Regions from separate parts of the Paenibacillus sp. FSL R7-0297 genome, predicted to be linked through region 1. Evidence: riboswitches for the same ligand, from Rfam matches in the RefSeq annotation. Region 1 holds a riboswitch; each other region holds the start of a gene.
What was found. Region 1 has a riboswitch for thiamine pyrophosphate ahead of MKZ24_RS02420 (ABC transporter substrate-binding protein). Riboswitches for the same ligand answer to the same signal wherever they lie in the genome.

Region 1 (5,712 bases):
CGATGTTGTGGGTGATGAACAGCACGGAGCGGCGGTTCTCCTCCCACAGCTCCAGCAGCCAGCGCTGCATCTGCTCGCGCGTCAGCGCATCGAGTGCACTGAACGGCTCGTCCAGCAGCATCAGCTCCTGCGGAGCGAGCATGGCCCGCAGGAAGGCGGCCCGTTGCTGCATGCCGCCGGACAGCATATGCGGATAAGCGCGCTCGAATCCGCCCAGGCCGACCTTGGCCAGCCAGTGGCGCGCGGCTTCGCGGGCCTGCGGCTGAGGCGCGCCCTGCAGCTCGGCGCCGAGCAGGACGTTGTCCTCTATGCTCCGCCACGGGAACAGCGCGGGCTGCTGCGGCATATAGCTGATCTTGCCGCGCTGCCCGGTAACCGGGACGCCGTCCATGCTGACGGTTCCGGCATCCGGCAGCGTCAGGCCGCCGATAATATGGAACAGGGTGCTTTTGCCGCAGCCGGAAGGGCCGACAATGGAGACGAATTCCTGCGGCTCGACGGTCAGCGACACCTCATCCAGCACATGCGTCTCCCGGCGGCGGTGCGTGAACGACTTGGAGACGCTGCTGACTTCAAGCGCAGGCGGTGCGCTTTTGGCCTCGTCAAGGCTGCTGCCGGGGACGTCCTTCTTGAGCTGTACGGTATTCGTGAGTGGAGACACTTCGGTCAGCTCCTTCTGTATAGAAATCTTTGTACTTAAGCTTTGTCTCTAACGTTCTCAGTATAGCGGTGCGTTGTTACCCTATGCGCGTTAAGCTTCCTTGCGCGGCTTCCAGCGCACGAGCCACCGCTCCAGCAGGGCAATCAGCGCGAACAGCACCAGACTCAGCAGCACAATAATGACAATGGCCACGAACATCCGGTCCGTGCGGTAAGAGGCCTTTTGCAGCAGCATATAATAGCCGATCCCTTTGTCCGCGCCGATCCACTCGGCAACCACTGCGCCCATGACGGCATAGGTCGCGGAGATTTTGAGCCCTGAGAACAGGGAGGGCAGGGAGCCGGGAAGCTCCAGCTTGGTGAAGATCTGCCAGTTGCTTGCGCCGGCCATTTTCATATAGTTCAACATTACCCGGTCGCTTTGCGCCAGCCCGCCCATGGCCGCTACAGCAACCGGGAAGAAGCAGACGAGGGTGATCAGGACGATTTTGGGCAGCAGGCCGAAGCCGAACCAGATAATCAGCAGCGGTCCAAGGGCAATGGAGGGCACATTCTGGCTGAGGATCAGCAGCGGATAGAGTGCTCTTTTGAGCCAGGGCAGCAGATGGAGCAGCAGGGCGACAATGAGGCCGATGCCGGTGCCGACCGGGAAGCCGATCAGGGTCAGGCGCAGCGTTGCGGCCGTATGCGCCCAGATCCCGGAGGCGTTGCCGCGTGATTCACGCGCGATATCGGACGGGCTCGGCAGCTGCCAGGCCGGGATATGGAACACCGATACCGCAATTTGCCATGCGCCCAGAAAAAAGATGACCGCCACAAGGGGCGGCCAGATTTGTCTCCAGGTGCTTCTCACGGCCGGTATTTCTCCGTCAGCTTGTCCATGCTAATACCGCTGGGATTATGGGCGATCTTGATCTGGGAGATCACGCTCGGGCTGCCGGAGGCAATCAGTGCCTCATGCATCTGACGTACAACTTCCAGCAGCTCCTTGAGCTCGCCTTCCATGGTAGTATCAAGCGGATTCACCTGGTGCTTGACCCCCGACTTCTGAATTACCTCAATCGCAGTGTCCACGTAAGGGATCGAATCCTCATTGTTTGGAGTCTTGGGAATTACCTGAATGCTAAGCAGTGTATTAGCCATTTATTATTCATTCCTCTCATGTAAGTTAGGGTCAGTATTATTCCACCCGGTGTTTACTGGCCTTCCGGCAAAAATTCATTCGTAAATGTACTTGCGGCATCCAGCGGTTTGTCCAGCAGCTTCAGGCCGTACATCCACTCTGCGTAATTCTGCCAGATTTCAAGCTTCTGCTCCCCCCAGCGGGCGGCATCGTCCTTGTATTTCGGGCTGAGCCATTTCTGGCTGGCCAGCACCAGCTCGGGATCAAGATCAGGCACTGCATCGGACAGGACTGTGGCCGCCTCTTCCGGATGATCGATCGCGTATTGATATCCTTTCGACGTAGCTTTGAGGAAAGCCTTCACCACTTCCGGATGCTCGGCAATTTCCTTCTCACTGGTGGTCAGCACCGGTGTGTAGTAATCCAGCTGCGGCGCATAATCCTTCAGGTACAGCATATCCAGCGGCTCGCCGCGCAGTTCGGCTTCGATCCCGGTCCAGGCGTAGAAGATCCAGGCAAAGTCGATATCGCGTTTCACCGCAGTGAAGAAGTCGGCTTCACCAATGTTTACCAGCTTCACTTTTTTGACATCTCCGCCTTCCGGATCCATGATCGCTTTCATGGCCGCTTCTTCCGCAGGAGAGCCCCAGCCTCCGTAGGTTTTGCCTTCGAAGTCTTTCGGCGTCTTAATATTGCGGTCCTTCGGAGCGGCAAAGCCGGAGGTATTATGCTGAATGATAGCGGCGATGGATACGAGCGGCACATCCTGCAGGCGGGCCAGGGTGAGCGCCTCCTGTGCACTGATGCCAAACTGGGCTTCACCGGAAGTAACCATCGTGTCAGACCCGGCAGCGCCAGGCTGCACAATCTCTACATCCAGACCTTCCTCAGCGTAATACCCCAGCTCCTTGGCGGCATACAGGCCGGTGTGATTCGTGTTCGGCGTCCAGTCCAGCGCAATCTTAACCGGGGTAAGCTCTATAGGCGCGTCGGTGGTACTGGCGGCTGCGGTTGCTTCAGGTGTAGCGGTGCTGCTCCCGGCGGCAGGTGTGCTGCCTCCGGCATTTCCTGCGTTACTGTTTCCGCCCCCGCATCCGGCTATCGCAATAACCAGCATAGAGCTGAGCAGCAGCGGTAATACTTTTTTGACTCCCATTTCTCTTCTCTCTCCTTCCAGCAATCCCTGGTCTTCCAAAATTCAGAGTAACCCATACCAAAAAGCGCCCCGGAGACCGGGACGCCAGTTACTTGCGCAAGGTGAGCTCAACTTCAGGCCTATGAAGGGGCTCGGGGTTGAATGAAGATTCCTACGCTGGCATTATCCAGATCAGGTATAAGGGTCAGTATCTTGTGGGATACAATCTCAGCCGGCCAATTCCAGCACCCCTGGTTCTATGAAGTTCACGGGTATTGCTATGTTCTTACGGTGTATTATAGACGCCAGCTTCCTGGTTGTCCAGCCTCCCCCTCAATCCCTATCATAGAACCGCTTCTTACGGCGGCTGCGTATTCCGTTCCACACCTCTCTCAGCGTCAGGCCCAGACTGACTGCGATCCCGGAGAAGGTGAGGAACAGCGCCAGGTACTCAAACGCAGAGTACTCCAGCATTTTGCTCCAATCGATCGGTGCCTTCAAGTCCTCAATGACCTGATTCATCCCGTAAATCCCGCTTATTACCGTAAATACAGTCAGGACCATCAGCAGCGTATCCCGGCGTTTGGCCTGGAATTTATCCTGATACTGGAACAGGTCATTCAAGGTCATCTTCACTTCATCGAACAGGGCGTCGTTGCCGTAAACCTTGCGCAGCTGGAAGAAGATCTCCCGTCCCTGCGACTGCGAAATCAGCTCCAGAAAGTAGAACTTGGCCGAGAACTTATTAATCAGGAAGATCAGATTCTCGATCTCGTCATAATCGTGGTTGATGCGCAGCCGGGAATGCAGATTGGCCAGCTTCAGCAGCACGATTTTATGAAAAACACTCAGCAGAAGCCCATAATAATACTCCCCGTACATCTGGTTAATCAACGGGGTGGCGATGTCAGATTCGGCCCGGCTCAGGCAGCAGAAGGTCTGCTCATTGGTCATATAATAGGTGTCCGGCCCCCAGCGGCTGTAGCAATGTTCAGAGGTGTACTGCTCGATATATTCGGGATCGCTGGCACTGGTATAAGGCTTGCCCTCCATACTCAGCCCATCCAGCTGGGAGGCACGGTAGCGCAGCAGGGTACTGATCTCCTCCGATTCTTCTTCGCGGTTGAAGCCGTAGAAAGCCTGCACCAGCATCCGTTCGTCCACGAAAAAAGGCAAGGTCTCGAAATACGCGCCATCGATCTCCGCAGGGTCGAGAAACGGCTCCAGCCCGGCAATCAGATTCTTGAATACGAAATCCTCCACCTGGCCGAAAGACTTCTTATGACAATGGATAAAGGACTGCTTATCCTGGTAGGATACGTCCTCCAGTGTACGGAAGCGGTCGGCGAATTCCAGCGCAGTGCTGAAGGAGAGATGCTCTTCTTCAATAGCCGTTCTTATGGTCAGGAAGCCCAAATCAAACGGACAGAGGAACACATCCGTGGACAGCACGCGGAAATTTACGGATTGAAACGGCATTTCAAGCTGGCACTGCAGATTGTTCACCCGGGAAAAGCGGCGGAAGGAATCAGCATCCTTCTCACGCGGAAAGAGGACATGAGCGGCGAACGGCAGGTAGCTGCGCTCCATTCTCTCATGGGAGACGCAGTAGCCCTCCCCGTAATAGGCATGCTCAAGATCCTTGTTATCGAGAAAAAAACGCGTAAACCCGTCCTGCTGCAGACGCTGGGCCAGTTCTTGGTCCTGTCCGGCCTTGAGGGAGAAGGGGAAAATGAATTGCAGCAATGCAGTATGCAGCAGCGGTTCAGGTCTGTCGGAGTGCAGCTCAGCCATATAGGGATTCCGTCCTTATTCACAGGATATTGATCTCTTGCTATATTACCCGATTTTCCAGGCAGCCACGCTAAGCAGGAATAATACGGCGGCAAAAGCGGCCAGAAGCCCTGAGGTCTGGGCCACCTGCATATGGTCCATGGACCAGCCGGTCAGCAGCGGCAGCACCGCGCCGCCGATTCCGCCCGAGGCGATCATGATGCTTGGCGTGGATTCCTCCGCACCGGGCAGCAGCTTGCTTGCGAAGACTAGGGCGATGGAGAAGATGCCGGACATGAACAGCCCGAGCAGCAGAATGACGGCGAATGCGGCAATCCGGTGCTCGGCGAACGGGAAAATAACCAGCAGCAGCAAAGCGGCGAAGCAGCTGAGGAGCACGTAGATGCGGTAGGAAATCCGCTCGGCAACCACACCGGCGAACAGTCTGCCCGCCGACATAGCCAGCCAGAAGAAGGTAACCGTCAGCGCTGCCGCAGCTTCGCTCATGCCCAGCTTGGCGATGAAGATCGCCGGCATGAAATTGACCAGACTCATCTCGGTACCTACATAGAGAAAGAAGAAGACGATGAACAGTCCAAGGAGTACCCACTGTTTGCCCTTGTACGGCAGGCGTCCGGATTTACCGGCAACGGATACTGTTCCGGGTGCTGTTGCGTCTGCGAAGGCAGCGGCAGCGGCAGTGCGTAAAGGCCGCTCATCCAGCACACCCTGGAGCGGACCGAAGCTGCTCTTCGCCCAGAAGAGCAGTGAAACCAGAGAAAAGGCGGCAACGATCAGGAAAGCCAGCCTCCAGCTGCCGGCGGCAATCAGCGGACTTGCGGCCAGCGGCATGAGCAGTGCGCCTACACCGAACAGCACCTCCAGCCTGCTCATAGCAATTGCTGTTCCTTCGGTGATTGCTGCGATAATAATCGTGCCGATGACGGCTTCGATCATGCCGAAGCCGAAGCCTGCGGCTACCGCAATCACGTACATCCAGCCCCAGGGCGGGAGGAAGGCA
Region 2 (5,712 bases), 4.7 Mb from region 1:
GTGCGGTGGCATCCTGATGCTCCAGCAGAAGCTTCAGCGCCTGCTCCGGCTGCTTAGTGACGAATTGCTGACCCTTGCGCGCAGCATTCATGAACTTTTGGAAATATGCCGAGGAATCCTGTAGACCCTGGTCACTTGCGACCAGCACCAGCTCATAATAATCAGGAACCCCGTAGTCTACCGGATTGAACGAACGCACAGGATGGCCTTCCTGTTCTAATATCAGCTGCTCATGGTTGATGAAGCCGCCCATAATTCCATCCACACGCCCGGTGGAGAGGGCAGGGATAAGCTCAAAGCCAACGTCAATCAGCTTCAGGGAGGCGGGATCGCCGCCATCGGTTTGGATCATAGTGTGCAGCATGGCTTCATACAGCGGAATGGAGGAGTAACCGGCTTGCTTGCCTGAGAGCTCTCCGGGGCGGGTTATTCCGCTGTCTGCGGAAACCATGAGATGGTTCAGGGGATGCCGTACCAGAGCGGCGACGGATTTGACCGGAATCTGCTCTCCCCGGGCCATCAGCACCTGCGGCTGGTAGCTGAGGGCCAGATCGACTTGTCCGGCAGCTACCAGCTTCAGCGCGTCGTTGCTGTCGGCAGGCATCTGTATCTCAACATCAAGCCCCTCTTCGGCAAAATACCCCTCACTCTGAGCTGCATACAAAAAGGAATGAACGGCATTCGGATACCAGTCGAGCATGATCGTCAGCTTATGGGCTGTACCGTCTGCGGCTGCCGCCGGAGCGGATGATGCCAATGATGAGCCGGAGCCAGTCGGCCCGTTATTGCCGGCGCAGCCGGGCAGAACCAAAAGAACAGACAGTAGCAGTACATAAGGCAGCAACTTATAAGGTTGAGCACTACGGGGGTAGAGATAACGGGTATAGCGGATTGGAGTCATGAATAACGTCCTCTTTTCTTCAAAAATAACTTCTCAAGCGTAGCAATACAAAGAAACAGAGTGATCCCAAGAGCGGACAGCAGCACAACAGCGGCAAACATCTCGGCACTCTGCAGATTGCCGGCCATTCTCCGGCTGAAGTAACCGAGCCCCTGGCTGCCACCCAGCCATTCGCCGATGGTAGCGCCTATGACACAGTACACTACCGACAGCTTCAGTCCGGAGAAAAAGGACGGCAGGGCCAGCGGAACAGCAGCCTTGCGGAGAATCTGCCAGCGGTTCGCGCCAAGCGTCAACAACAGCTCGCGGTACTGCTCCGTATTCTTGCCCAGCCCGTCGTAGGTGCCGACAACCACCGGGAAGAAGGCGGTCAGGAACACTACGGCGACCTTACTCCACAAGGTGTAGCCGAACCACATGATAAACAGGGGAGAGAGGGCAACCAGCGGAATCGTCTGGCTGATAATCAGCAGCGGATACAGCGCCTTGGCCATCGGCCTGAATAGATGCATGCCCGTTCCCAGCAGACTGCCGCAGAAGACGGACAGAGCGAAGCCTGTTAGTACCTCAAGCAGCGTTGCGGGCAGGTGCACACCGAAGAGCAGACGCCGCTCCTCCATCAGAGCGCTCCAGATGGCAGTGGGGGCCGGCAGGATGAACGGAGGAATCAGCCCCAGCCGGGACACCGTTTCCCAGACTGCAAGGATCAGCAGCACGAGCAGAATAGCCGGGCTGTATTCCCGCAGCAATCTTCTATAAAAGACGGTTGTCATACAGCTTCAGCTCCAACTCCTTCCGCAGGGCAACAAACTGCGGTTCGTAATTCAGACTGTGATGTCTGGGACGGGGGAGACCGGTGATGAACTCCTGCATACCGCCCCCGGCACCGCCGGTCATCAGATAGATGCGGTCGCTAAGCAGAAGCGCTTCTTCAAGGTCATGGGTAATGAACAGCACAGTCTTCTCCAGTCCCGACCATAATTCCAGCAGCCAGCGGTGAAGCTCCCGCTTGGTTATGGCGTCCAACGCCCCGAACGGCTCGTCCAGCAGGAGCAGCTCATTCCCGGCGGCAAGGGTGCGGAGCACCGCAACCCGCTGGCGCATGCCGCCCGACAGCTCATGCGGATACGCAGCCCCGGTCTCACCAAGGCCGAACTGCTGCAGCATGCTGCGAATCTGGATAACGGCTTCCTCTTTGGAGCCGCTCCGCTTCAGTTCCCAGGGCAGCAGGCAATTGTCCAGCACGGTTCTCCACGGCAGCAGGAGATCCCGCTGCGGCATATATCCGACCTGGCCGAGCCGCTCCGAGGTGTTTTTGGACGGTTGCCCGTGCAGTGCAACCTCGCCGCTGCCGGGTTCCAGCAGGCCGGCGATAATCTTGAACAGCGTGCTTTTGCCGCAGCCGCTGGCCCCCACGACGGAGATGAACTCCCCGCGGCGGACCTTCATGGAGATTTCGGAGAAGACCGGAGCCCTTGAAGCTGCGCCGAAAGAATAGGACAGGTTCGCGATGTTGATCATAGGATGGAGAAGCAAGCCTCCTTAGGGAAAAGTGATTACGCTACGAAAACAAGAAAGACCCATCCATTTCCGGAGGAAATGAATGGGTCTGAAGGTACAGTCAGTTTGCAAAGACGCGGAACCGCTGATACATTCTGCTCCACTTCCCTCCGCTGGTATGATCCAGATCAGGTTCCAAGGGTCCGGAGCTTAAGCTCCGTCTCAGTCGGCCGACTCCCCTAGTGAAATAACAGGTGCTATTGAATTCGTAATTGCTACTTAATATACCATAATTCCTCCGCTTGTAAAGAGCCTGTACTCAGCGCTTGGAGAGGCCGGTTATGAACAATGCAACAATTCCCTGCGAGATTTCCTCTTTGGAGGATCCGTTCCGTTTCTGTTCATACAGGTAAAGATCGGGACTAAGTACAGAGATAAGTGCTGTGGCAGCGAAGCGGGGATCAATCCCGATAATCTCTCCATTCGCGGATGCGCGGTGCAGAAGTTCACTCATAATCCTCCCGAGCCGCTGGAAAAAAGGATGTTCGAACTGGGTAAGCTGCTTCTTGCCTGTGAATTCAGATTTGATCATATTCAAGAGCTCCGCATATTGCTCAATGAAACCAACGACCTGCTCAATGCTGCTCTGCAGATGCGCGAGGGCAGCCGTTTCACCGGCGCTGGCAGCAAGCTGCTGTTCCATCCCCGACAGAAACTGCTCGGTGCTGTCCAGCAGCAGAGCCGAACAGATTTCGCCCTTATCGGTGAAGCGGCGGTACAGCGATCCCTGTCCTATGCCGGCCCGTTTGGCGATGCCGTACATACTGACAGCTTCGAGGCCGCTCTCGGTGAACAGCTGGCGGGCCGCTTCGAGTATCCGCTGCATATAAGGATCGGCGGGTTCTTTTGCAGCGTTATCTGCGTGCCCTGTGTTCTCGGGAGCTGCTGATGTTACAGGTTCAACTTCCGTTTCTGTTTTTTTCATAATATCCCCTTTCAGTCATACAACAATCCATCCGGATACCCGGCTATCCATGAATCAAAGCTGCAAAATAAACAACATTTATGCCTACAGTGAGTTCTAATAAATCTCTATACTGCCGGTAACGAATCAAGTGAGGGGGAATTGACGTATTCCGCTAGCCCGAAGTAATTCACTGGTAACTTGTGTGTTGTTTACAGGAAATTATGTAAAACAATTGACACATCGGACAATTGTCCGTAGACTATGAAATGCGATAACGGACAATTGTCCGTTCACTAATTATATAGACAAACCTGCCCGCAGGTCAACGTAGCTGACTGCGGACAATTCAGGAGGAGAAGGAGTATGAATCAGACCTTGAAGCAGGATGCCGATTTCCGGTTATCCGGCATTCTAGTTCCGCTGCTGGCTATTATTGCCGGCGTATTTATGGTTGTGCTGGACAGTACCGCAATGAATGTGGCATTGTCCAGACTAGTGGTGGATTTCAATACAGACCTGCATACGCTGCAGTGGGTTGTAACCGGGTATATGCTGGCGCAGGCTTCGGTCATTCCGCTGTCAGGCTGGCTGTCTGACCGGTTCGGGGCTAAGAACGTCTTTTTGACAGCTGTTATTGTGTTTACGATCGGCTCCATTCTGTGTGCAACGCCAAGCAGTGCAGAATGGCTGGTCGTATTCCGGGTATTGCAGGGTCTCGGAGGGGGCTGTGTGCTCCCGGTCGGGATGGCTTATGTGTACAGACTGGCTCCCAAGAGTAAAGTCGGCGTTGTTATGGGAATTATGGGGATTCCCGTGCTGTTCGCACCCGCGATTGGTCCTGTATTGTCAGGCTGGCTGGTGGAATACCACTCCTGGCGCTGGATCTTCCTGATTAATATCCCCATCGGTATTATCTGTGTGCTGATCGGGCTGCGAAAGCTGCCGAATGCGGCGAAGAACACCGTTCCCGGCATGGATAAATTCGGAATGGTGCTCGGACCGCTGGCTTTTGCTTCACTCACTTACGGTGTAAGTCAGGGTGCGCAGAGCTGGACCTCGGACAAAACGCTAATCGGGTTATCTCTGGGAGCTGTTGCACTGATTGCCTTTGTCATTGCCGAGCTGCGTTCCAGGACCCCTTTACTGGAGCTGCGGATTCTGAAATCCGTGGATTTCACCACCGGAATTATCGTGCAGTGGATCGCCCAGTTCGGCTTATATGGTGCTTTATTTCTACTGCCGCAGTTTCTGCAGCAGGCCCGCGGCTTCGGCGCATTTGATACCGGATTGACCCTGCTGCCGCAGGCCATTGCTTCCGGGCTGATGATGCCGATTGCCGGAATTCTGTTCGACCGGATCGGGGTGCGCTGGCTGGTGGTTTGCGGACTCAGTCTGGTCTCTGGCGCATTGTTTCAGTATTCCCATGTCGATCTGACCACCCAGAGCCGTGATCTCATTCTTCCGCTAATCATGTGCGGTGCAGGGATGGGGATGATGATGATGCCGATGAATACGCATCTGCTGAACAAGGCGCCAGGCAATCTGGTCAACCGGGTAACCTCACTCACCAACTCCATGCAGCAGGTCATTAACTCACTTGCAGTGTCAACACTGGTTACGATTCTGACGGCCAGAACCTCCGCGCGTGGTCTTGAAATGCAGGAGGCGGCAGCCGCTGCCGGGCAGACGGTGGACGGAGTCTCGAAGGAAGCCCTGCAGCTGGCCAAGCAGACTGTATTGGCCCAAGGCTTTGCCGACACCTTCCACATTATGATTTTTGTAGCTTTAGGCGGCGCCGTCCTTGGACTGCTGCTGCGCAGGGGCCGCAAACCAGAAAGCGGAGGCTCCAGGGAGAAAGCGTTGCCTGAAATCATGCACGGTTAATAGGTGCATTCACATTCATAAGAAGTAAGGCGGCGATTCTCCGTTACTGGAGGGTCGCTGTTTTGCGTTGTGGATCATTTAGTTTGTCTTCCACTGATGTAGAAATGCAATTTCGGGGCAAGCTAAACTATCAAAAACCTATATAACATAAATCCGATGTTTATTATCGGAAAAAGTTATTGACGGATGTAACAGCTCAGTGTTACGATTCATTTTGCTGGCAAGTCCGGAACATAAAGAGAGATGAGAGGGGATTAATCTTATGAAAAAACTTAGTCTGACAATTATGCTGCTCCTGACCATGGCCGTGGTTGCGGCATGCGGCAACAACAATAACAATAATTCAGCAACAGGCGGCAATGCGGCGGCTGAACCGACTGCGGCGGCTACTGATAGTGCAGCACCTGCTGAGCAGAATAGTCTGGAAGCTGTCAAAGCCAGCGGCAAGCTGCGTATCGGA
Region 3 (5,712 bases), 5.7 Mb from region 1:
ACGGGGAATGGACAAACCGATTTCGCACTCCGGATACTTGTCCTGCAAATACCTGGCGTGCAGTGCAGTCGCGAGAGCCTCCTGACGCCATTCGTACATTCCCAGCAGGGCTCCGATATTTACCGAGCGGAATCCGGCCAGGCAGCCGCGCTCGGGCGCATCCAGACGGTTGCGGTACACCCGCTTGGGGCCCTTCACATGCAGCTTGCGGTAGGTTTCCTGATGATAGACCTCCTGATACAGCGTCAGACCGTCTACTCCTGCCTGTCTGAGGTCAGCGTATTCTTTGGTAGTGAGCGGATTCACTTCAATGCTGACTGAAGAGAAATAGCCGCGGAGCACCTCCACGCAGTCTTTCACGTAATTGGCCGGACTTTGATTCCGGGATTCTCCGGTCAGAATCAGAATGTGGCGCAGCCCTGTGGCTGCGATCGTTTCCGCTTCCCGCCGGACCTCCTCCAGTGTCAGTTTTTTGCGCGGAAAATCATAGATAGAGCTAAAGCTGCAGTAGGTACAATGGTTGACGCAGAAATCAGCCACATACATCGGTGTAAACAGCTGCATCACATGACCGAATTGAGCACGTGTCAGTCTATGCGCCTTCTGCGCCATCTCTTCCAGGTAAGGCTCTGCTGCCGGTGACAGCAATGCCATCAGCCCGTCCTCGTCCAACTGCTCCAGACGAAGTGCCCGCTTCACATCGAGCGCAGTATACTGCTTCCATACCCCCTCATAGGAATGCTTGTCCATCCGGTTCAGCCTATCATAAAAGCTCATGTCCTTCCTCCCTCTTCTTAAACAGCATCAGTCAGGCCAGAAATCCGGTCAGCGGCGAAGAAGCTGCGGCTGTCTCTTCCACCGGACCCAGCCCGGCCAGATAGGCCTTCCGCCCCGCCGACACCGCTTCGCGGAATGCCTCCGCCATCAGCTGCGGGTCCCGGGCGGTGGCAATTGCCGTGTTCAGCAGCACAGCGGCTGCGCCCATTTCCATCGCCTCAGCAGCTTCGGAGGGTCTGCCAATACCAGCATCCACGATGATGGGCAGACCCGTTTCTGATATCAGAATCCGGATCAGCTCCTTGGTCTGCAGCCCGCGGTTAGAGCCGATTGGCGCTCCCAGCGGCATGACGGCTGCAGCTCCGGCCGCCTTCAGCCGGAGTGCGGCTGACAGATCAGGACTCATGTAGGGCAGAACAACGAAACCCTCAGCAGCTAAGATTTCCGTGGCTCTGATCGTCTCGGTATTATCAGGCAGCAGATATTTCTGATCATTGATAACCTCAATCTTCACCCAGTCTCCCAGCCCCGCTGACCTTGCCAGCCTGGCAATGCGTACCGCTTCCTCTGCGGTGCGTGCACCAGAGGTATTGGGCAGCAGGGTCATGTGGGAAGGAATATGGCTGATGATATTCTCCTTGCTCTCCGGATCTACCCGGCGCAGGGCAACCGTAATAACCTGTGATCCCGAGCGGGCAATCACTTCGGGAATAAGGGTGTTGCGGCTGTATTTTCCGGTCCCGATGAACAGTCTGCTCGTTATAGTAACTCCTCCAATTACCAATGGATCTTGCATCATATCGCCTCCTGTGATAAGTCACTGCCTTAAGCTAAATTACGTATCTGCATTGTTCCGTCTGCTGCGCGTGCAAGGCCCGCCTAGCCTCCGCCGACAAAATGAACCAGTTCAACATGGTCCCCCTCATCCAGAAAGGTATCTCCATAAGCATCCCTGCCGACAATCTCACCATTCAGCTCCACAATAACCAGCTTCCCGGTCCACTCCGGGCGGGCCAGAAGATCAGCCAGAGTCCGGCAGCTCTCTTCATACCTTCCGCTGCGTCCGTTAACAGTCAAATTCATTCCTGTTCACCTCCTTTGCCCGGTGCGGGGGCTTCATTCAGGACTTCAGCACACGCTGCGGCCTGAACGGATGATCTGTAGGCCTCAGCGGCGCCAGCAGGGTCCGTCGCTCCGCATATCCCGGACATTACGGCTATTCCGGCAGCACCCTTTGACAGAACTGACCTGGTATTGCCCGGTGTGATGCCTCCGATGGCAATCAACGGTATACTGCTGCAGCGGACGGCCACTTCCAACTGCGCCAGGCCCCGTTCCCGCTGTCCGGGCTTGCAGGCCGTGGGGAATACATGTCCATACAGACAGAAGTCCGCTCCCTGCCGTCCAGCGCGTGCCGCTTCCTCCTGGGAATGCACCGACCTGCCCAGCCGCAGGCCCGGGGCAATGCCGCGCGCCCCGGCAGGCGGCAGACTGTGCCAGGCCAATTGGACGCCGGCTGCCCCTGCTGCCAAAGCCACATCTATCCGGTCATTAATGACCAGCTTAGAGGGCGGAACCCCCGCTTGCAGCAACCGCTCTGCGGCAGCCAGAAGCTCCTGTGCGGACAGAGCTTTTTCCCGGAGATGGATATAATCCACCATGGGATGTACAGCAGCAGCCAGTTTGGCATACTGCTCCGGATTCAGCCTCCCGTCCGAGATCAAATGGATTTCTTTCAACACCTTCACCTCCCCCTCTATACGGCATTCCGGAAAATACAAAAAGACCGCCCCCTGTATCAGGAAGCAGTCCGGAATATAAGCAGGAATACCGGGTAAGCCGTTACCCCCGCTGCATTATTCATTCTCCACTTCCCTACGCTGGTATAAACCAGATCAGGTTCAAAGGGTCCGAACAGATATGTTCGTCTCAGCCTTGCGGCACCCCTAGTGATCGTTCATATTCTATTGTTCTTGCAGTTTGTATATTAGCATATTATTCCTGTAAGAGCTATTCTTTAATAGATTCAGTTATTAAATCCAGCAGGTTTAAGCGGCAAAAAAGCCAGCCTTCCGGCTGACTTTTCATCTGTTTGAACCTTTGATGCCTTAAACCTGTATAAACTTATCCGGCTTACAAAGCAGTGCCCATGGTCAGCCGTTAACGATCTCGCCACCGTTCACATGCATGACCTGACCGCTCACATAAGAGGAATCGTCAGAAGCCAGATATACATAGGCCGGCGCCAGCTCTTCCGGCTGTCCCGGACGCTTCATCGGCTGGGTGCCGCCGAATTCACTAACCTTCTTCGCGTCAAACGTAGACGGAATCAGCGGCGTCCAGATCGGTCCCGGTGCTACCGCGTTCACGCGGATACCTTTGTCCGCCAGATTCATCGACAGGGAGCGGGTGAAGCTGAGAATCGCTCCTTTGGTGGACGAATAGTCCAGCAGCTGCGGGCTGCCACGGTACGCCGTAATCGATGTGGTGTTGATGATCGTGGAGCCTTTTTTCAGATGGGGCATCGCTGCCTTGGTCAGATAGAACATGGAGAATATATTCGTCCGGAACGTCCGCTCCAGCTGCTCGGCGGTAATGTCCTCAATCTTATCCTGCGGATGCTGCTCTGCCGCATTGTTAATCAGGATGTCCAGCTTGCCGAGTCCCTCAATGGTTTTATTAATCAGATCCTGACAGAAGGCCTCAACTCCGATATCACCGGAGATCAGAATACACTTCCGCCCCTCCTGCTCCACCTGGCGTTTGGTTTCTTCCGCATCTTCATGCTCATTCAGATAGGATATCACTACATCCGCCCCTTCTTTGGCAAAATGAACGGCGACGGCACGACCGATTCCGCTGTCCCCTCCGGTAATGAGCGCGGCCTTGCCCAGCAGCTTGCCTGCTGCCTTGTAAGCCGAGGTTTCAAACTCCGGAAGCGGGTTCATCTCGCTTTCAATTCCGGGCTGCTGGTCCTGTACCTGTGGAGGCAGGGTTTTGACGGGTTGTTTGCTGGTGTCTGGCATAATCCATTCTCCTTTCGCTGTACCGTTATACTGTTTTACTAATCATGTTAGGATGGCTAAAAGTCTGGTGTTTATGCATCATACTTACCTAGCAAAAAACGCTTTACGTTATTTTACTTACCACATAGGGCAGCCGGCCAAACAGAAAATCTTCAGTCCAACGCGTTCCCCGGTGCATTATAGAGCCTGCAGAAGGAGAGTTATCCTCATGTCCAAAAAATCAAAAACCATCATCGTTGCCGACAAAGGTGTCATCCTGTACCAGGGCAGAATCCTCCTCGTCAAGCGGGCTGCCGCCGATTCTGCAGGTGCCGGAAGCTGGGAATGTGCCGGAGGCAAAATCGAATTCGGTGAAAGCCTGGAGGCTGCACTGGAAAGAGAAATTCTTGAGGAAACCGGACTTTCGTTTACGACAGAACGTATCCTTTACGCGGTAACCCTGCTCACGGACCCTGCAAGACAGGTAGTGATTATCACCTATTTATGCCGTGCAGCCCGTGACGAAATCCAGCTCTCGGAAGAGCATACCGATTACCGCTGGTGCACTTTAAGTGAATTACTCACCCTGCTGACGCCCCAGATTATCACTGACTTTCAGGAACACGGCATTTTTGAGCTGGAAGGGTTGATACGGTAAGTAATGAACGGTTTCTATGAGAATATTATATATATCCGGACATTTTTATATCCTATACTTTCTCTTGGAAGTCTTCAGTCTTCACGGGAGGGTCAGTTCTGCCATGGGAAATGAAAATGAAATTATACGATTGACTAACGCGACGTTAATCGACGGAACCGGGCGTCCGCCGCTGTACAACGCGAGCATTGAAATTGTTAATGGCCGGTTCGGTACGGTTGCCGGGCAAGGGAGCAGCAGGCTGGAGCATAACCCAGTCACGGTGATAGATCTTGAGGGGCTTGTCGTCCTGCCGGGATTTATTCATACCCATGCACACACCGGCTTCAAATTCATTAATAACGAGCCGCTTCACGGGTACCACAAGGAATATTTAGCTGCCTGCCTCTCAGAAGGAATAACCACGATCCGTGACGAGGGGATGACAACTGCAGCAACGCTTGATGACGTGATGGTACATACAAAAGCGCTGGACCGCAGATCTTTTCCCCGAATAATCACAACCGGCAAAGTCTTCACGGCTCCCGGCGGGTATGGCGGGCAGGCCCCTATCGGAGTTGGAAGTGCGGATGAAGCCAGATTGAAGGTCCGCGAGGTATTAGAACAAGGGATACATTGTATCAAAACAGCGCTGGAAGACGGTTATGATCCCGGGACAATCGGACTGCCGCAGCTGAATCAGGAGCTTCTGGAGAGTATCTGCCGGGAAGCCCGGAGCATGGGTGCTTATGTGTCTGCTCATGTAACCAGCTCGCATAACCTTCAGATACTGGTAAATGCGGGAATTAACGATGCTGCGCATATGATTTACGACCGGCTGGACGATGACCTGATCCGGCAAATGGTAGCCTCCAATATCCGGATCGTTCCCACGCTCACTGTAGCGAAGATGTTTCAGGACAAATTCGGCGCTCCGCTGTTAGAACAAGGACAAGATAATGTCCGTAGATTCATCCAGGCTGGCGGAGAGATTGGCCTCGGGGATGATTTTATTGAAGAAATAAGCCCGTGGTACAGGCTTGGAATGCCCTGGGAGGAAATCCGTTTGTTAGGCGAAGCCGGTCTCACCCCGATGCAGATTATCACAGCCGCCACTTCAACCGGTGCGAAGATCTGCAATCTGGCACATGAGATTGGAACAATTGAACCTGGCAAGAAGGCGGATCTGTTTGTGATTGAGGGCGACCCGCTTAAGGATATAGCCAGTCTCCGGAAAGTCAGATTTGTGATGATGGACGGCAGGATCGTATCGAAATAGAGGTATCTCGTTTG
Region 4 (5,712 bases), 360 kb from region 1:
TCAGGGCGAATGGATAACTGGGTCTATACCTATCATAGTATTCAGCCGCTTCATTGAAACGTTCGCTTTCCTTGAGCCAGTCTTTGTTCCTCATTCGATTCACTCCCTATACTTGGATAATGCTATTTACGCCAACGGTTGTGCATGGTTTCACATAATAGGGAGAAGAATCTTGTGCTATTCGCGCATAAGAAAAGCTGCCCTCACGCCTTTTACAGCATGGGACAGCAGGGAAATAGCTATACGAGACTTGCCTTTTTTACAGCGACCTGCTCAATCTGTAGGAATTACGGATATCATGCGAAATCCGCATGCTGCAGAATTTAGGACCGCACATAGAGCAGAAATGAGCTTGCTTCGCCCCCTCCGCAGGAAGCGTCTCATCATGATACTCCAGCGCCCTTTCCGGGTCCAGAGAGAGATGGAACTGGTCTCGCCAGCGAAACTCGAACCGCGCCTTGGACAGCGCATTATCCCTGTCCTGTGCACCCGGATGCCCCTTGGCGAGGTCTGCGGCATGTGCAGCAATCTTGTAGGTAATGACTCCCTCGCGCACGTCATTCTTGTTAGGCAGACCTAAATGCTCCTTGGGTGTAACGTAACACAGCATAGCCGTCCCGAACCAGCCGATCATCGCCGCCCCGATGGCTGAAGTGATATGATCATAACCGGGTGCAATATCGGTAGTCAACGGGCCAAGAGTATAAAATGGGGCTTCCCGGCAAATCTCGAGCTGCTTGTCCATATTTTCCTTAATCTTGTGCATCGGCACATGCCCCGGACCCTCAACCATTACCTGAACGTCATGCTTCCATGCCAAGGCTGTCAGCTCTCCCAGCGTCTCCAGCTCAGCGAATTGTGCTTCGTCATTGGCATCTGCAATAGAACCCGGACGCAATCCGTCCCCCAGAGAGAAGGCCACATCATACGTCTTCATAATCTCACATATAGCTTCAAAGTGTGTGTATAGAAAGTTCTCCTGCTGATGGGCAAGGCACCAAGCGGCCATAATCGAGCCGCCCCGTGATACGATTCCTGTCATTCTTCCGGCTGTTAACGGAATATAGCTCTTCAAGACTCCGGCATGAATGGTGAAGTAATCCACACCCTGCTCCGCCTGCTCAATCAGCGTGTCGCGATAGAGCTCCCAGGTTAAATCCTCGGCTATGCCGTTCACCTTTTCGAGCGCCTGGTATAAGGGCACCGTGCCGACAGGCACAGGAGAATTGCGTATAATCCATTCACGGGTGGTATGAATCTTAGAGCCGGTGGAGAGGTCCATGATAGTGTCTGCCCCCCAGCGGGTCGCCCACCGCATCTTCTCCACTTCCTCCTCAATAGAAGAAGACACCGCAGAATTTCCGATGTTCGCATTGATCTTCACCAGGAAGTTACGGCCAATAATCATCGGCTCGCTCTCGGGGTGATTGATGTTGGCCGGAATAATGGCCCGTCCGGCGGCTACCTCATCCCTTACGAATTCCGGCCGGGTATTCTCGCGGATCGCGATATACTCCATCTCCGGTGTAATGATCCCTTGACGCGCATAATACAGCTGGGTAACATTGCGGCCCGCACGTGCCCGCAGGGGGCTCCGCTGCAGCCCTGGATAAGCTTCTTCGGGTGGCCCACCCCTGCGGATTCCATTATCCTCCGGCTGCACAGCTCTTCCGGTGTATTCCTCCGAATCGCCACGCTCCGCAATCCAGCCTAAACGGTGCGGCGGCAGCCCCCTCCGAATGTCAGCTTCTTGCGCAGCATCGGTGTAAATTCCGCTGGTGTCATAGACACGAAGCGGTTCGTTCTCCTCTTCCCCGGCAACGCCCTCCGTTCTGCTGAGGCTGATCTCCCGCATCGGAACCTGAATATCCAGGCGCGAGCCCTCTACATACACTTTGCGGCTTGCAGGAAATCGGGAAAGGTCCACCTCTTCGTTCTTCATCATTTCTGGCATTCTAATCTCCTCCTCTTCGCTCTATGAGCCAATCAGATAAGATTTCACGCAGCAGACTGAGCCGAAGAATCATGTATAGCACAAGGCATACGAATTCTTGCAAGTCAAAAAGCCGCTCCACCTGGAGCGGCTTTATCAAAGGAACAGCCCAATAAGACTGTATTCAAAAAAGGTCCGACTCCACTTTCCTACGCTGGTATGATCCAGATCAGGTTCAAGGGTCCGGAAATTCACTTTTCCCGTCTCAGCCTATTCAGGCTCCCCTAGTGGGTATCTTATCTAATTAAATACATTCTACTGGTATAGGTTTTTTTTGTAAACCCGTCAATAACAAGAACCTTCTCCGGTTATTTATCGAGCGATTCGCTCCAGTCATGCACCATCGTGCCTTCCAGGAACTTCTCGGCATCCATGGCGGCCATACAGCCGGTTCCGGCTGCCGATATAGCTTGACGGTAACGCGTATCCTGCACGTCGCCGCAAGCGAATACACCGGGAATATTCGTCTCTGTGGTGCCCGGATTAACCACTATATAGCCATTGGCATCGGTGTTAATCTGCCCGCCTAAGAAAGCGGTATTCGGTGTATGTCCGATAGCGACAAATACACCATCCGCTTCCACCAGCTCCGTAAGTCCCGTCTCATTGTTAAGGACGGTGATGCCCTTAACCCCGGTATCACCAACGGTTACCTCCAGCGGCGTGCGGTTCAGTGCCCATGACACCTTGCTGTTGTCGCGCGCGCGGTCCTGCATGATCTTCGAAGCACGCAGCTCCGGACGGCGGTGAACCAGCGTTACGCTGGAAGCAAAGCGGGTCAGGAAGCTGGCTTCCTCCATCGCAGAGTCGCCGCCGCCGACCACGACAATTTTTTTGTTACGGAAAAAGAATCCATCACAGGTCGCACAGGTGCTGACCCCGCGTCCTACATTCTCCTGCTCACCCGGGATACCCAGGTATCTGGCGGAGGCGCCGGTCGAAATAATGACCGACTCCGCTTCCAGCACACCCATTCCGTCTACAGTCACCTTGAACGGACGCTGCGAGAAGTCCACCGACTCTACCCAGCCATTCTTGAATTCAGCGCCGAAGCGTTCGGCCTGCTTACGCATGTTGTCCATCAGATCAGGACCCAGAATTCCTTCAGGGAAGCCTGGAAAGTTCTCCACTTCTGTCGTCGTTGTCAGCTGTCCTCCCGGCTGCAAGCCTTCAATTACGAGCGGGCTCAGGTTCGCACGCGCCAGATAAATCGCGGCAGTCAGCCCGGCCGGGCCTGTTCCGATTACAATCGTTTTGTACATTACATTGGCCTCCTTACAAGTAGGTGTGAGAAACATATAGATTCTTATATTTGAAAAAAGGATTCAAATATTATTGGTGGACGGCGACAAGCCGTCCGTTCCCGGCAGCATGCCCTGGGTGTCGCATTCATTATCGATCCGCCGTGCATAGCGGCTTACCATGGAGACCGAGACGCCGTAACGCTGTGCCGCCTCGCGGAAGGTGACCGGACGCCCGTGCAGCCTGGCAGTCAGGTACTCCAGTGCCGCACACCAGCCGCCGTCATTGCGGAATAACGGTACATCCGGATACAGGCTGCCGATGAACTGCTTCCAGATAAACTCTGCATCCTTCTTCTGCGCAGCATCATACCTCCGGTCCATCATGGCCACCGTATGATCGATAATCCGCTGCCAGTCTTCCTTCCATTCAGCAGGGCCCTTGGGGCTGGAAGCCGCTTGCACCTGCTCTTCTTCAGGAGCTGCTGCTTCCAGATTCTCTCCAATCAGCCGCTGCAGGCTGAACAGCGCCGCCTCCTGCAGCCGGTCCTCCTGGAGCGGCTGATGCTCCAGAACTCCGCGCAGTACCTCGGACATCTCCTCATCCTCAATCCAGCGCAACGCTTCGGTCACCTGCAGCTTCGTGGAGGAATCACCGTAGCGCAGCGCCCAGAAGAACGAGGCGCGCAGCAGCGGATTGTTCCGTACTTCTTCGGTGAACTTGCCTGTATTCCCCTTCCACTGCTTGAGCTGCTCCTGGAAAGGCAATTGGTAATTATAGCTGACCGCAGGCATGGGTCTGTCTTCTCCACGGGCTTGCTGGAGCTGGGACAGGAAGAATGCCGGCACGGCCGACTCAGGGTCCAGCTTCGCAGCCTGTCTCCAGCAGCGCAGCGCTTCAGTGTAGAGGCCGCTGTTGCTGGCCGCTGCTGCGCAGTAATGATAGAGGCCGGCGTCCCCGGCGACCTCTTCATCCTTCAGCAGACGCCGGAAGTGGCTGTACGCTGCGGTATGCCTGCCCAGGATACCCATCGTGGTGGCCATTTTGAATACATGCTCCTGATGAAAAGGCACAGTGGCCTCAAGCATGCCCAGCAGAGAATCCAGCTGCTCCTTGTCACCTGCATACTGCAGGAAAATCGCCATATTGCATAGCGCATGCAGATTGCCGGGGTCCTGCTTCAGCACCTCGTTCAGGCATTCCTTCGCTTTGGCAAACCGGCCCATATAGAAATAAGCGAGGGCCAGGTTATTGTGCGCAGCCAGAAAGTCCGGTGAGGCCGCAATGATCTCTTCCAGCAGCTCTACGGCCTGGGGAAACTTGCCCTCCTCCAGCAGACTGCGGGCCCGGTCATGCTCGACCACACCCTCACGGCTACGGATCCGCACAAGCGGAGCAGGACGGTTCAGCTCATATTGCAGCAGCTCCATCAGCTCTTCGGATTCAGCCATGAACTCGCCGCTGGCATCCTCCTCCAGATACGTGACCAGCGAACGCTCCGCCTCTTCAAAGCTTTCCATATTGGCGTAATTATTAGCCATATAGAAATGGCATTCGGTCATTGCGGGATCAATCTTCTCCAGTACATGGGTCAGAATCTCATTAGATGCTGTGTAATTACCCATCTCAGATAATATACCCGCCATGTTGCAATGATTCACCGGATTATCCGGCTCATATTCAACAGCTTTGCGAAAATTCTTTAATGCCTTATCATATTGAAAGCGGTCAAGCGACCGTACGGCTCTTTCAAAGAAAAAATTGGCATCCAGAGTGACCGGAATCACATTACCGCTGTCCGTATCATTCTCTGAAGTTTTCTCAATCATGGAAGCAAGGCACCTCCCTTTGTAAGCTTCCCTAGCCTAACGAAAAATAGGAGAGCGGTATCAAATATATACCCATACTCCCTGTCTTAAGTGTTCTTTTCGTTTCCATTTATGGACTTGGCTGTCTTCTTCACACAGTATACCACATGTGGAAGTGAGATTCTCAACCTGAGAGGAGAGTTAAGGGGAGGTAAAAGCTTGAAAAGTTGCTGCTGCAGCATAACTGTAAAAAAGAAACGCAGGGACTATATCCCCGCGTCTCTAAATAGCTTGTCTATGGAACCGCCTTCGATGATAATGCGTGTGGCCTCTGCCAGCATAGGTGCAACAGAGAGCACCGAGAATCTGCTGGAATGCTCATCCGGCAGCGCAATAGAATCCGTGACGACAATTTCGTCGATATTGGGATGATCCATCCGCTCCAGCGCGTCTCCGGAGAACAGCCCGTGCGTGGCACAGACGATGCTGTTCCGGGCCCCGCGCTCCTTCAGCCCTTCTACCACATTGACGATCGTGGTTCCCGTATCAATAAGATCCTCAATAATAATCGGCGTTCTTCCCTCCACATCTCCGATGACATGGGTAATTACCGATTCGTTATGGGCCGGACGTTTCTTGATCATGATGGCAAACGGAGAGTCCAGCCGG

Region 2: another riboswitch for thiamine pyrophosphate. It lies ahead of MKZ24_RS23170 (ABC transporter ATP-binding protein); the one in region 1 lies ahead of MKZ24_RS02420 (ABC transporter substrate-binding protein).
Region 3: another riboswitch for thiamine pyrophosphate. It lies ahead of MKZ24_RS27370 (thiamine phosphate synthase); the one in region 1 lies ahead of MKZ24_RS02420 (ABC transporter substrate-binding protein).
Region 4: another riboswitch for thiamine pyrophosphate. It lies ahead of thiC (phosphomethylpyrimidine synthase ThiC); the one in region 1 lies ahead of MKZ24_RS02420 (ABC transporter substrate-binding protein).

What each region holds. Positions count from the first base shown of each region.
Region 1 covers NZ_JBBPAQ010000001.1:569,219-574,930, reverse strand. Annotated here, with positions in the region: gene MKZ24_RS02435 (ABC transporter ATP-binding protein) at 1-661, opposite strand, end outside; gene MKZ24_RS02430 (ABC transporter permease) at 752-1,513, opposite strand; gene MKZ24_RS02425 (thiamine-binding protein) at 1,510-1,803, opposite strand; gene MKZ24_RS02420 (ABC transporter substrate-binding protein) at 1,857-2,939, opposite strand; TPP riboswitch at 3,071-3,181, opposite strand; gene MKZ24_RS02415 (hypothetical protein) at 3,252-4,712, opposite strand; gene MKZ24_RS02410 (MFS transporter) at 4,758-5,712, opposite strand, start outside.
Region 2 covers NZ_JBBPAQ010000001.1:5,285,276-5,290,987, reverse strand. Annotated here, with positions in the region: gene MKZ24_RS23180 (ABC transporter substrate-binding protein) at 1-901, opposite strand, end outside; gene MKZ24_RS23175 (ABC transporter permease) at 898-1,674, opposite strand; gene MKZ24_RS23170 (ABC transporter ATP-binding protein) at 1,655-2,437, opposite strand; TPP riboswitch at 2,550-2,652, opposite strand; gene MKZ24_RS23165 (TetR/AcrR family transcriptional regulator) at 2,721-3,386, opposite strand; gene MKZ24_RS23160 (DHA2 family efflux MFS transporter permease subunit) at 3,732-5,252, shown strand; gene MKZ24_RS23155 (amino acid ABC transporter substrate-binding protein) at 5,515-5,712, shown strand, end outside.
Region 3 covers NZ_JBBPAQ010000001.1:6,255,347-6,261,058, forward strand. Annotated here, with positions in the region: gene thiH (2-iminoacetate synthase ThiH) at 1-777, opposite strand, end outside; gene MKZ24_RS27360 (thiazole synthase) at 809-1,573, opposite strand; gene thiS (sulfur carrier protein ThiS) at 1,657-1,860, opposite strand; gene MKZ24_RS27370 (thiamine phosphate synthase) at 1,857-2,519, opposite strand; TPP riboswitch at 2,633-2,735, opposite strand; gene MKZ24_RS27375 (SDR family oxidoreductase) at 2,931-3,803, opposite strand; gene MKZ24_RS27380 (NUDIX hydrolase) at 4,012-4,440, shown strand; gene MKZ24_RS27385 (amidohydrolase family protein) at 4,544-5,698, shown strand.
Region 4 covers NZ_JBBPAQ010000001.1:926,693-932,404, forward strand. Annotated here, with positions in the region: gene MKZ24_RS03850 (class I SAM-dependent methyltransferase) at 1-94, opposite strand, end outside; gene thiC (phosphomethylpyrimidine synthase ThiC) at 260-1,954, opposite strand; TPP riboswitch at 2,123-2,229, opposite strand; gene trxB (thioredoxin-disulfide reductase) at 2,302-3,255, opposite strand; gene MKZ24_RS03865 (tetratricopeptide repeat protein) at 3,319-5,064, opposite strand; gene MKZ24_RS03870 (ribose-phosphate diphosphokinase) at 5,310-5,712, opposite strand, start outside.